Regions from separate parts of the Lysinibacillus sp. NPDC097162 genome, predicted to be linked through region 2. Evidence: a T-box and tRNA genes for the amino acid it is inferred to sense, from the RefSeq annotation. Region 2 holds a T-box; the other regions hold tRNA genes.
What was found. A T-box is a leader RNA that pairs with one kind of tRNA and senses whether it is charged. The one in region 2 lies ahead of argS (arginine--tRNA ligase), so its partner is inferred to be a tRNA-Arg.
Positions count from the first base shown of each region.

Region 1: it has a tRNA-Arg gene. The T-box ahead of argS (arginine--tRNA ligase) is inferred to sense a tRNA for this amino acid. The anticodon was not compared.
Region 3: it has a tRNA-Arg gene. The T-box ahead of argS (arginine--tRNA ligase) is inferred to sense a tRNA for this amino acid. The anticodon was not compared.

Region 1 is NZ_JBIWDT010000004.1:123,903-128,763, reverse strand. Features, by position in the region: gene ACIQXW_RS17375 (amino acid ABC transporter ATP-binding protein) at 1-132, opposite strand, end outside; gene ACIQXW_RS17370 (amino acid ABC transporter permease) at 129-833, opposite strand; gene ACIQXW_RS17365 (basic amino acid ABC transporter substrate-binding protein) at 925-1,719, opposite strand; tRNA gene ACIQXW_RS17360 (tRNA-Arg) at 2,224-2,298, opposite strand; gene clpP (ATP-dependent Clp endopeptidase proteolytic subunit ClpP) at 2,606-3,193, shown strand; gene ACIQXW_RS17350 (HPr family phosphocarrier protein) at 3,496-3,753, opposite strand; gene whiA (DNA-binding protein WhiA) at 3,863-4,810, opposite strand.
Region 2 is NZ_JBIWDT010000001.1:1,487,054-1,491,914, forward strand. Features, by position in the region: gene argS (arginine--tRNA ligase) at 1-1,650, opposite strand, end outside; T-box leader at 1,697-1,913, opposite strand; gene ACIQXW_RS07450 (ABC-F family ATP-binding cassette domain-containing protein) at 2,151-3,755, shown strand; gene ACIQXW_RS07455 (DinB family protein) at 3,857-4,330, opposite strand; gene ACIQXW_RS07460 (S66 family peptidase) at 4,563-4,861, shown strand, end outside.
Region 3 is NZ_JBIWDT010000003.1:329,489-334,349, reverse strand. Features, by position in the region: gene ACIQXW_RS16240 (hybrid sensor histidine kinase/response regulator) at 1-1,973, opposite strand, end outside; gene ACIQXW_RS16235 (hypothetical protein) at 2,648-3,076, shown strand; tRNA gene ACIQXW_RS16230 (tRNA-Arg) at 3,506-3,578, opposite strand; gene ACIQXW_RS16225 (SIR2 family protein) at 3,800-4,861, opposite strand, start outside.

The sequences.
Region 1 (4,861 bases), on a different contig from region 2:
TAAAAAAGTACTTTTCCCTGATCCTGATGGTCCAATTACACAGACAACTTGCTTTTCATGTATTTCATAATCGATGCCCTTTAGCACTTCTAATTTTCCAAAGTATTTGTGTAAGTTTTCAATTCTAATCATCTTGCTTCTCTCCCTTCCGCTTTACGAGGGACATAGCTATTGCTGAATCGTTTTTCGATAAATGCTACTACTTTTGTTACACCATATGTTAAAACCAAGTATAGTAATGCAGCTACAATATACGGTTCCCAGAAACGGAAGCTCGCACCTGCCACAACTTTACTTGCATATAAAATATCTGGCGCTGCAATAACCGTTACTAAAGAAGAGTCTTTTAATAATGCAATAAATTCATTACCAAGCGGTGGAATCATACGTCTAAAAGCCTGTGGTAAAATAACTTTTTTCATCGCTTGATTGTGTGTTAGGCCAAGCGAACGCGCTGCTTCCATTTGTCCTTTATCAATGCTTTGAATACCCGCACGGAATATTTCTGCATTATAGGCTGCACAGTTTAATACTAGTGCGGTAATACCTGACACCATATATCCTAATGAATGGCCAAAAATCGTTGGGATAACCGCTAGATGAATTAATAAAATTTGCACTAGCATTGGTGTTCCACGGAATAAATCTACATATAGTTTACATGGCCAGTAAATAAACTTATTTTTAGATACTTTCCCTAAACCTAACAGTAAGCCTAAAATAATACCACCAAAATAACCACTGAGCGTTAAGATGATTGTTATACCAATACCACGGATAAACATATCACGGTAGTTCCAAACTATGTCCCAGCGTAAATCAAAGATGTCCATTAGAACCCCTACTTTCCCTATCAATTTCTCTACTAAATACGCTAATAAATCAAATGTGCCGCTAGCATGATTAGGCTAACGGCATCATCCATTACTTAAAGTCCTTACCAGTAATTTCTTTTAATTTACCATTGTCTTTAATTTTTTGTAGACCTTCATTTAATAGGTTTAATAATTCCGTATTGCCTTTTTTCACCATAAAGCCGTAGTATTCTTTTTCAAATGCATCATCTTCAATTACTTTAAGTTTTGCTTTTGGGTTAGCTTTAATATATTCATAAATAACTGCATTATCACCAATTGTTGCATCAACGTTACCGTTTAACATTTCTTGAATAGCAACAGGTTGGCTTTCGAATGCCATAATGTTTGTGCTTGCATCACCTTGTAATTTTTTTGCAGCCATATGACCAGTTGCATTTATTTGTACTGAAATCTTTTTATCTTTTAAATCTGCTAATGAAGTAATATCCGAATCCTCTTTAACTACGATTAATAATTGAGATTCATAATATGGCTCTGTAAAATCAAATGAAGCCTTACGTTCTTCATTAATAGTAATACCCGATGCACCGATGTCTGTTTCACCATTTTTAATTGTTTGGAATACAGGCTCCCAACCAATGTTTTCCCATTCTACTTTAATGCCCATTTCGTCTGCAATCGCTTGCAAAATATCGACATCTAATCCTACAATATTCCCTTTATCGTCAATTGATTCAAATGGTGCAAAAGTAGCCTCTGTACCTACCTTATAAACTTTATCCTTGCCGCCGCCACCAGAACCTGCGTCGCCAGATGATGCATCATCTTTTGCACCACAGCCAACTAGCACAAGCGTAAATGCTGCTACAATCATCAATAACGTCCAAAAACGTTTTTTCATAATTTTTCCCCCTAAACGATTAATATTTTCCGACTAATTCATTTTTATCAATTCGGAAATGTTAGACTATTAGGTCAATTATAGTGTCAATAGAGTTGATATACAATACGATTTCGCATAAAAGTGATTATTTTTTCATAATAATGAATTTTACTATACAGAACGAAGAGAAATTATGTAATAAAAACAATATCTATGTCTTAAAATGTATACTTATGCAATTCTAAGATGATTTTTATGCTAAATTTAGATATTTTTGCCCACAAAAAAAGAATCCCCTCAGATAGGATTCTTCTTTTGGGCTAGCATGCTAGCCTCACGATCAGTATGTTCACTAAAAAACTTTTTGGAGTTCTTGCTTTTGATGGTTTAGAAAGGAATAAATATGGGAATAGTGCCTAAGGGACAGATTTCCACCATATTCCTCTCTTTCTCCACTAAGAAGGCTGCTAAGCTACTTATTAGGAGAATCGAGCTATAAAAGTAAATCAATAAATCAGTAAATGGCGCCCTCGGAGGGAATCGAACCCCCAGTGCAAGAACCGGAATCTTACGTGTTATCCATTACACCACGAGGGCAATTGAACATAAAAAAAAAGTACTCACTCTTAGGCTTTACGGTAAAGCATCATGTAGATAATCCTCATTGTAGAAGCATACCTACAAAATAGTGTACTGTACTTTAACTTACGACCTTTCTATTATACAAACGTATTGCCCATAATTCAACTATAAATATTAATTTTTATTATGGATTTAATTTCTTAATATCAGCGTTAATATTTGACCTTCCCTGACTATAATGTGTATGATAAGGTTACAACTGAAATATAATGGATGATTTCAGTAAAAGTATTCGAATTTAGCTTTTTAAGGAGGATTTAACATGAATTTAATTCCTACAGTTATTGAACAAACAAGTCGTGGTGAACGTGCTTATGACATTTATTCACGACTACTAAAAGACCGTATTATCCTATTAGGAAGTGCAATTGATGACAACGTTGCTAACTCAATTGTTGCGCAGCTTCTATTTTTAGAAGCAGAAGATCCAGATAAAGACATTTCTCTTTACATTAACTCACCAGGTGGTTCTATTACAGCTGGTATGGCAATCTACGATACAATGCAATTCATCAAGCCAAAAGTACAAACAATTTGTATTGGTATGGCTGCATCAATGGGTGCTTTCCTACTTGCTGCTGGTGAACCTGGTAAGCGCTATGCATTACCAAATGCAGAAGTAATGATTCACCAACCACTTGGTGGTGCACAAGGTCAAGCGACTGAAATTGAAATTGCTGCAAAACGCATTTTATTCCTTCGTGAAAAATTAAATGGTATTTTATCTGAGCGTACTGGTCAGCCACTAGAAGTCATCTCAAGAGATACTGACCGTGATAACTTCATGACAGCTGAACGCGCAAAAGAATACGGCTTAATCGACCATATTTTTGTACGTAACGAACGCTAATTAGAAAAAACCGTTAAGTCCATGCGACTTAGCGGTTTTTTTATAGGTGCCAGGCACGCAAACAATTCTCAAACAATTTCCATGCTAGCCAATAGCTTGCCAAGGGAAAATTTACTTAGACTGCTTTGGGAATACACGCAATGTAAGACGCAACAATTCGCGTGCTAACGAGGGTTTTGGCTTACGGTGTGTCCGAGGAAAGCATCCACCCGTAGCGGAATTCAACGGCGGCAGATCAAAAACCTCTAAGTCACGTGGACTTAGAGGTTTTTTTGTTTTTAATATGCTAAGCATGGCTTTGCTTAGTCTTCTTTTTCAATAATAGCAGCTAATGATGTAACCGCTTGCTCTGCATCGCTACCTTCACTGCTTAAAACAACCTTTGTACCTTTAGCAATAGCTAAGCTCATTACACCCATAATGGATTTGGCATTTACTTTTTTCTCGTCTTTTTCAAGAAAAATATCAGCACTAAAACGATTTGCTTCCTGTACAAATAACGCCGCTTGTCTAGCTTGTAGTCCTAATTTTAATTTTACCTGGACTGTTTTCTCAGTCATTCGCAATTCTCTCCTTCACTACCGTTCATCTATTAGTTTTATATTACCGCACTTAGCAGTAGAAGAACAATAAGCGATTGCACTAGCTTTCTGTCTTTTGTATGAAAGCTTAACCGCCTATTTTTTCACCTCTTCTTAATGCATCTGCTATTTCGTCTATTTTACGCAATCGATGGTTAACTCCTGATTTACTAACCGTTCCACTTGATACCATTTCACCAAGTTCTTTTAACGTTACATCTTGATATTCCACACGTAAGCGTGCAATTTCACGAAGCTTTTCAGGCAGCTGATCCAGCCCTACTGAATTTTCGATAAAGCGAATATTTTCTACCTGGCGTAGTGCAGCGCCTATCGTTTTATTCAAGTTTGCTGTTTCGCAGTTTACAATACGATTAACACTATTTCGCATATCGCGTAATATACGAACATCTTCAAATTTCATCATTGCTTGATGAGCTCCGACAATGTTTAAAAAATCGGAAATCTTTTCCGCTTCTTTTAAGTATGTCACAAAGCCCTTCTTTCGTTCAATTGTTTTTGCATTCAACTCAAATTCATTCATCAAATCCATTAATGCTTCACCGTGTTCTTTATACAAAGAATAAATTTCTAAGTGATAGGCAGACGTTTCTGGGTTATTTACCGAGCCACCTGCTAAAAATGCTCCACGTAAGTAAGCTCTTTTATGGCCACTCTTTTTAATAAGCTCTTTAGAAATCGTGTGATTGAATTGGAAATCATCCGAAATTATCGCTAAATCAATGAGTAACTCACGCGCCCCTTCTCGCACACGACATATATAAACGTTGTTCTTTTTCAAACGCATTTTTTTACGTACAAGTAGCTCGACGTTATAGGGGTACAACTTCTTCATAATTGTGTAAAGCCTTCTAGCGATTGCAGCATTTTCAGTCTGCACGTCTAAACTAAGTTGCTTGTTAGCAAAAGATAATGAACCATTCATACGAATTAAAGCAGATACTTCTGCTTTCATACAATAATCGTCCGCTTCTACTTGCGTCAGCTCTTTTTTCGTTTCTGAAGCAAATGACATATTACGCCCTCCTTTCGACCTTTATTTCTATGTATATGTTCATCTTACCAT
Region 2 (4,861 bases):
GCCTAAAAGTGCTAACGATTCTTCTAGCATGATTGCTACACAATGACATAAAGTTAAACGAGAACTTTGTAGATCATCATTCGATAAAATCTTATTATTAGCATAATATTTATTAAAGGCGCGTGCTAATTGTAATGCATATTTAGCAACTAATGACGGATCCGCTTGTTCATAAGCATTTGTAACAACTCGAGGAAATTGTTCTAGTAATAGAATGACTGGCCATGCCTGCACACCTAATGATTGATAAGTCATTTCCTCAAGTTGAACATCAGCTTTATCTAAAATTGAGAAAATACGAGCATACGTGTATTGAATATATGGACCTGTCTCTCCTTCAAAGTGCAGCATTTGCTCAATTGAAAAATCAATATCATGTAAGCGATAATTTTTTAAATCATTGAAAATAACTGCACCGACACCTACTTCCTTAGCAACCTCTTCTTTATTTTGTAAATTTGGATTTTTCAATTGGATATTTTGTTTTGCCGTCTCTATAGCTTCAGTCAATACGTCATTGAGTAAAACAACCTTGCCTTTACGCGTTGACATTTTTTTGCCGTCTTTTAAGATCATCCCAAAAGCTACATGACTTAAATCTTTTGCCCATTCATAACCCATTTTCTCCACCACATTAAATAACTGTTTAAAATGCAGTGTTTGTTCATGTCCTACAATATAAAATATTTTTTTAGGATGATACTGTTGTATGCGATAAAAGGCAGCTGCTAAATCACGTGTTGCATAAAGTGTCGCGCCGTCTGTTTTAGTAATGATACAAGGCGGCATTTCCTCTAATTCAACAACATAAGCACCTTCTGATAATGTCAGCAACCCTTTTGTTTGTAATTCATTTACTACATTTTGCATTTTATCATTATAGAAAGCTTCACCATCGTAAGCATCAAATTTAATTCCAAGAAGCTGATAAAGTGTTATGAATTCTTCCAATGAAACATCTCTAAACCATTGCCAAAGCTTAAGTGCCTCATCATCCTTATCCTCTAACGATTTAAATGCAGCTCGCGCTTGCTCAATTAGAGTAGAATCTTTTTCCGCTTCTTCATGAAACTTCACATAAATTTTCAATAATTCTTTAATAGGTGCAGCTTTAATTGTCTGTTGATTTCCCCAATGTCTATAAGCAACAATTAGTTTTCCAAACTGTGTTCCCCAGTCCCCCAAATGATTAATGCGAATGGCATTATAGCCATTTTTCTCAGCGATATTGGCGAGTGCATTCCCAATGACCGTTGAGCGCAAATGACCCATTGAAAAAGGCTTCGCAATATTTGGAGAAGAAAAATCGAACACAACGTTGCCTTTATTTATTGGGCTCGCTCCATATAATTTTTGTTCTTTCATTATTTTGCTTAGTATTTGTTGTGTAATGATATGTTGATTTAAAAATAAATTGATATATCCGCCAACTATTTCAATCGACTGAATCAAATCACACGTTAAATTTTTTTGAATTTCAGATGCAATTATTTGAGGAGATTTTCCAAGCTCTTTAGCCAGTTTAAAACATGGTAATGAAAAATCACCAAGGTCTACATGTTTAGGTTTTTCAAGTAATTTTTCAATCTCTTCTACTTTCACTTGATATTTGAGCGCTATAGCAATACTTTTCGCAATTTGTGAATTCATTTGTCCATTTCCCCCTTTTACAAAATAAAAAAAAGCCCTCGTCTCAATAAGAGACGAGAGCATAGATTCCCGTGGTACCACTCTAGTTGCCATCATTATGACCACTTTCTATTGTTAACGAGGTGACTCCCCGATATTCTCTACTGACATTTCGAGAAACTTCTCCAAAGTGCGTTTCATTCATACGGTCTGCATTAGGCTTCCACCATCCCTAATTCGCTTAGCAGCACAAAATGAATTACTTTCTTTTTCACAGAATTTAGCAACTATTGATTTTGGAATATTCTATATTATCCAATCTTGAAAGTCAACTTCAACATTATTTTTTCTTCTAAAATGAATATTTGTATCTTTATTCAGTGATAATCAACGACTTGTACTAGTGATTGCACTATTAGATACATTACTATTATCGGTAAACGTTGATGTCATAATGTTTATAGACTATGGAACATATTTCATGATATACTAAAGCCATTGTGAAAAAAGGAGGAACTTGCATGATTCAAGTAAGTAATGTAGGTCTTCGCTATGGCGATCGTAAACTATTTGAAGACGTAAATATAAAATTCAACCCTGGAAATTGCTACGGTTTAATCGGGGCAAATGGGGCAGGAAAATCAACATTCCTAAAAATTCTTTCTGGTGAAATTGAAGCACAAGAAGGAAATGTATCAATGGGTAAGGACGAACGTTTATCTGTCCTTAAACAAAATCACTTTGAATACGATGAGCATACAGTGCTTGATACTGTTATTATGGGTAACAAACGCCTGTATGATGTGAAAAATGAAAAAGATGCTATTTATGCAAAAGAAGATTTCTCTGATGAAGATGGCATGCGTGCTGCTGAATTAGAAGGTGAATTTGCGGAGCTAAACGGTTGGGAAGCTGAATCAGAAGCAGCAACATTATTAAACGGTTTAGGCATCTCAGATGATCTTCACTATATGTTAATGGGTGATCTTGAAGGTTCTGACAAAGTCAAAGTATTATTAGCACAAGCATTATTCGGTCAACCAGATGTATTATTACTGGATGAGCCTACCAACCACCTTGACTTAAAAGCGATTCAGTGGTTAGAAGAATTCCTAATTAACTTTGAAAATACAGTTATCGTCGTATCCCATGACCGTCACTTCTTAAACAAAGTATGTACACATATCGCGGATCTTGATTTCTCAAAAATCCAATTATATGTGGGTAACTATGATTTCTGGTATGAATCTTCTCAATTAGCACAAAAAATGGCGCAAGACCAAAATTCTAAAAAAGAAGAAAAAATTAAAGAATTACAAGCGTTTATCGCTCGTTTCTCTGCCAATGCGTCAAAGTCAAAACAAGCAACATCACGTAAAAAAATGTTGGATAAAATCGAGCTTGATGACATTAGACCTTCTAGCCGTAAATATCCATTCATCAACTTCCAAATCGGCCGCGAAATCGGTAATGATGTATTAACAGTTGATGGTCTTACAGCAAGTCAAGACGGTCAAACGTTATTTAAAGACATTCGTTTCTCAATGAATAAAGATGATAAAATCGTTTTACTTGGTAGCCCTATGGCTAAAACAGCACTTCTTGATATTTTAATGGAAGATAAAGAAGCTGATGCTGGTACATTTAAATGGGGTGTTACAACATCTCAAAGCTATTTCGAAAACGATCATGATAAATACTTTGAAGGTTCAGAAAAATCATTAGTAGAATGGCTTCGTCAATATTCACCTGACGATGAAACAGAAAGCTTCCTACGTGGTTTCTTAGGTCGTATGCTATTCTCTGGTGAAGAAGTGAAAAAATCCCCTTCTGTATTATCTGGGGGAGAAAAAGTACGTTGTATGCTTTCAAAAATGATGCTAGCAACAGCCAATGTTATTTTACTAGATGAACCAACAAACCACCTTGACCTTGAATCAATCCAAGCACTAAATGAAGGCTTAATTCGCTTCAAAGGTGCCATGATTTTCACTTCTCATGACCATCAGTTCATTCAAACGATTGCAAACCGTGTCATTGAAATCCGTGAAGATGGTTCAATTTTAGACAAACAATTAACATACGATGAGTTTTTAGAGTGGAAAGATAGCCAAGGCTTAAACTAATCCATTCTTAAATAAAACCTCCCCCACTCGCTTGGGGGAGGTTTTTAATTATAAACATAAAAAAAAAAACGGCAAATACATCATGTATTTGCCGCCTGATACTATTTTTGCATTTCTTTCGTTGGTCCAAGTACACCTGGTACTGGTAAGCCAGCTTGACGTAATAATACAGTCATTTGGCCACGATGGTGTGTTTGGTGGTCAATTAGTTTGCGTAATAATATACCTCGAGGGATTGGTCCGTTAAAACCGTTCACTTCCTCCAGTAAGTCTTCATTTGAAAGCTTGGCAGCTTCCTCTTTAATACTATTAGCTGTCTTTTCATATGTCGCTACAATTTCAGCTGCTGTAGCTGGAACAGGATCTTCTTGGCGAATCATCGGCACCTTTAAACCTACTAAATAACTAAAATAGCCTGCCGCACCAACTAAATGCCAGCCTAACCAGCCAAGTGAATTATGACCTTCAACAATGCTTTGATCTAATGTTTCATCAGTCATTGCTTTCAGTACTTGAGCAGTTCCTTCTGTTGCAATTGTCCATTCACTTAGAAAATCGTCTACTTGTCGATACATATTATCGCCCCCCAAAATTTTAACTCCTTATTATCATAGTAAAATCCTAATTGTATCGCAAGTTTCTATTATTAAGTTTACATAAAAATATTATTTATTCTCCCCTTTACTACGATTGTTCTAAATTTCAGTAGATTTTCACCTCTCTTTCCTCAAGTTAAAGACTTTGCCCATATTTTTGTTAAATCATGTATAATGGGCTACAACTTAAACTAATAGAAAGAGGTATTTTATGTTTTCCCCATTAAAAAAAGGCGATACAATTGGCATTTACTCGCCTTCAAAACCAGCTTCAGTTATTGCCCGTGCCCGATATGAGCGAGGAAAGGCACGGTTACAGGCACTTGGCTTTACAATTAAAGAAGGTTCATTAACTGGCATGAATGATATTTATCGTTCTGGCACACCTAAGGAGCGCGCCCAGGAGCTCAATGACCTATTACACGACCCTACAGTGAAAATGATTTTACCTACAATGGGTGGCACAAATGCAAATAGTATGTTGCCTTATATAGACTATAAAGCGATTCA
Region 3 (4,861 bases), on a different contig from region 2:
GCAAGCGGCACCGTAAAAGTAAAAATTGTTCCAACACCTAATGTACTTGTTACATGAATTTCCCCATTTAACTGTTCTACTATATTTTTTGAGATACTTAATCCTAACCCAAGTCCCCCACTATTTTTACCTTTCTTTACTTGATAAAAGGAATTAAAAATTCGATCTAAGTCTTGTGATGGTATACCAATTCCAGTATCGCTTACTTGTATTTCCATATAGTCATCACGTACACTAGCTAAGACTGTAATTTGTCCATGTTTTGTGTGCTGCAGAGCATTGTAGAGTAAATTATAAAGCACTTGTTTCAATCGTAATTCATCTGTATACATATGGGGTAAATTTGAATCTACTACACTCATTAATCTTATGGTTGTATCACTCGACATTAAACTACGAATTTCCTCAATTACTTCATTAATTACGCTTATCGGAACAACACGAGGCATAACTCGAACTTCTTCAGTCATATGATTCGAAGAAATTAATAAATCCTCTACTAAATAACCTAATCGTTGTGCGACACTATGTATTAAAATTACATTTTCTTGTTGCTCACGCTTTAAAGGTCCTTGTACACCTTCCATTAACGACTTGGATATATTTAAAATGCCATTTAAAGGTGTACGTAATTCATGAGACGTTTTCAATAAAAACTCATCTTTCATTTGATTATGCATCAATAGCTCTTCCGATAACGCTTGAACTTTCTTAAAAGATGTATTTGCTCGAAAACTAAGCAGAGATGCAAAACTATATAGTGTAAAAATAAACAATAATTGTTCACTATAAACTATAGGTATATCAAAAATATAATACATTACGATTAAAAAAGTATAACAAGTAAGAGATACTAAAAGAATTAGAATATAACGTGAACCTTCTACACCTTTCATAAGCACACGTAATAGCACAAACACATTATAAAGCCCGACAGGAATAAAAATTACTGCAAAGATTATTTTTGAAAGAACTAGATTTTCTATTGGTATAATCATACTGTTTTTTGTAATCGGGTTGTAAATCCCATATATCAAAAAAAGAAAACCTAATAAAATACTAATAATATAAATTGCTTTTTTCCTCATAAACTCCGGATACAAATAATAAAGAAAAAATGCTAAACAAGCATCGACAAGTGGTAAAATCCCTAATTGTAAACGCAATTGTTCATTTATATTTAAATAAGGGAAAATTAGTAAAAATATTTTTTCATTAGTAAACGACATGTACAGTCCGAATAATATAGTGAATAACCCCAAAAACAATTCTTCTTTACGTTTCCGATTTTGACTATACGATATAATATAAATGGCACCGAATACAATATAACCAATACATACAAACGATTCTGCTAAAATTTTCATGCTAAAATCTCTTTGAATCGCTTCCTTTGTTCCAACCTCAATAGGAAAAGTAATACCAGCTTTTGGATAATTATAATTTCCGACATGAATTACAATATCAAGCATTTGATTCTCACTTTTTGCAAACACCGTATATTTATCATCATTTTCGAACTTAAAGTCCTTTAAGGTTTCACTCGGATTCCCCATTCCACCTACAACTTCTCCATTTATGAAAACACGGTTAGATTGGTGAATTGAACGAATGTATAATCCATATTCCCCTTCAATTGGTACATTTATCTTAACATGATATGTTCCTACAGTAAGTCCTTCCTTATTTGGCTCTACAAAACTATTCCAGGTAGACGGAACCTCAATTAGTATTTTTCCGCTCTCATACGCATCAAATGAATCACTTGACGATATTAAGATATTTGGATAGAACGACCATTCTCCGTCTAATTTTAAAATAGTATTTTCTTGTAGTTCTTTTTCTTCAATCGTAACTATCCCATTTTGCGCAATCTGCTGACTACTACTAACAAAATAATCTCCATTGCCAACAAAATATACGATAATAAATAGCATGATAATGGTCACAGTAATGCTAATATTTTTTTTCACTATCACGCATCCCCTACTTGAACACAATTATTTATAACATCAAACTATCAGTTTGTTAAAATTAAATCCATTAGGCCATATGACTTTCACCTGTATTTCTATTATCGGCCCCTTACGCATCTTATCATAGGTCTGTTAAACAAATTCTGAACAAACCATATTGTAAATGCATCGACTAGTTTGGATTACTATCACTGATTTTAAGTTATTATTATCACTTTACTCTTTTTAAATATGCAAGCAGGCTAAGGAAATCCGTAGCCTGCTTGTTGTTTATTCAGATAACTGCTCTGCACTATCTTCATTTATATAATACGGATGATTTTTCGGCTTTTATTACTCACCTGTTTCGTAAAAACAACTACAATAAAACAAGCCAAAATACCTACGAACTAATTGCGTACAATACTCGCATCAAATTCCATGCATTTTAGCGTCACTATTCCTTCGATGATAAATACGTCGAGTATCGACTAAAAATCGTTACTAGCCAAGTTTACAAAGACGAAATGAAGGTTACATACTTTCCTATTTTCTATATCAGAAGATGTGAAGAATATATTTAGTGGAATAATCCACCTGTTTCCTCGGCATAAAAAAAACGATAAGATATGTGGGGCAAACTTTAAATTTGTTACTAGAAAATACTCAGCAGTTACATAGGAAGCGAAGAAATGTATTACATAGGACTCTCAATGGGATTATTGCTTGTTATTTCGCAAGCTATATTATTAATTTTTATGTATAAAGACAAAAAGCTGATTTCTTTCGATGGGTTTAAGTCTCTTTTTGGCTTTCTAATAGGTGTTATAATTTTATCTTTGACCCTACCGAGTCTAAAATCAGTGATTCAAAAAGATTACGACGTTATTAGTGGAGATTGTACAATCGAAATTCATTCAATCGGACGCTCAACATCAGCAACTTTTGAAATGATTGAAACTGAAGAACAATATGACTTTTTCGATATCCCCGAACTAGATGCATATGGTAAATCAATTCCATACTATTGTAAATTGACCGTTACAAAAGATCATAATTTTGAAATCGGTTATGAGATTTATGATGCAAAATCACGAAAGCTTATATTAAAAAATTACTAGAGACGAATGAAACCGTCTCTAGTTTTTTAGTCTATGCAGCAATAAAGACCGTTTTTCATCTATTTAATACGTGTAAACTTTGTGATGAACTTCCGCCAAAACGTTCGGTTTTCCTTCTCCTCCAATCGTCCGTCGCCAATCTGCAACTAGGCTGTAAATTCTCGCACGTCAGCAAAAGTTCTGTGATGTATATAAACGTGTCAGAAATCCGTCTAATCACGTTTCAAGTCGCCTTCACCATAATGTTAGTCATGCTAAGTGGTGGAATATAAGACGTGCCTTTACGTCGGTAAATTGCTGAAACGGTTCAAACTCAGTATCAAATTATGGTATCGGCGGCTGGTTCCGTGGGCACCGAAAGCGTAAATATACACCTATGTATAAATATAAAAAGCCTTACAACCATTGAGGCTGTAAGGCTTTGGTTAGCGTCCCAGGAGGGATTCGAACCCCCGACCGACGGCTTAGAAGGCCGTTGCTCTATCCTGCTGAGCTACTGAGATAACACGGTCATACCATGCGTTTGAGACGTATTCAATTCGTACTAGGGATTCGGTCAAATTACGTTCTTAGACCGAAATTATCTTTGAATCAATAATACCATCAATATATCCTTCTGATAAGCCTACTTCTCTTTCTCAACAAGTTCTTTAATACTGCACTTTTAATACCTAAATTTCACTTCGCTAAATAACCATATATAAAAACTTCAAAAGAACAAATTTAATCGTAATACTTAAAATATATAATTTTCGACTCCTTACTAATATTTCCTTCCATTATAAGTTTTTTAAATTTTTCTTTTATAACATCTCTCGCCACACTTACTTTTGATATTTTTTCATGTATCCTATCAGAGAACTCACTTATCCATTCAAACTTAAACTTTTCAAAATCAAAGTTATTTATATCTATAAATAAATCAAACTTATCATTTAACCCCTTATATTTACTAAACAAAGCTGGATTAATTAATAAGTTATTAATCAACAAGTTAACAGTCATTTCTAAAACTCTATCAATAGGGTCAGGAAATGAATATATAGTCTTAAATTTATTACGTTCTATTATTTTATCAATTTCAATAATTAGTAATTCTTCATATTCTGAGTTCCTTTTAATAACTCCCTCCATTAAAGCATCATGATAAAGTTCCATACAAAATTCTTGCTTTAATTTCTTATTAATAGCTCGTCTTACTTTTACCTTCAAATTACTATTTAATATTTTAAATACAGAAATTATTACTCCTTTTAGAGGCCTATTAGAAAAATCAAGACCAACAGTAAGTATATTTATTAGCTGTAAATTATCAGAAATGTATTTAGGGTTCAAACTTTTGATTATATTTACTATATTATCAATAATTTGATTAAATCTGTTTGAATTAGATATTTTATTATCTTCAATAATTTTTCTTAATAATGAATTCAAGAGTTCGTCCAAGCTCTCAACATCTAAATTTTCTTTGAATTGATTATATACAGAAACAATAAGGTTTCCAAAGTTTACAATATTATCTTCTGTCACTTTTTTAGAATTAATTAACCTAATCATATTTTCAATAATTAACTTAAATTCAGCTTTTCCCACATTAATTTTTGACAATATAATTAATATATTATCTATCTTATTATTTACCTCGGAATTTGCATTAGAATATTTAGAATTTATTAAATTGATAAAATTACTAATAATATAATTACAATCTTCATTTCTGATTGGAATAATTTCAACATCTAGTTTTTTAAAAAGACTTTTAAGTTCTTTGCTTTTGAAGAATGA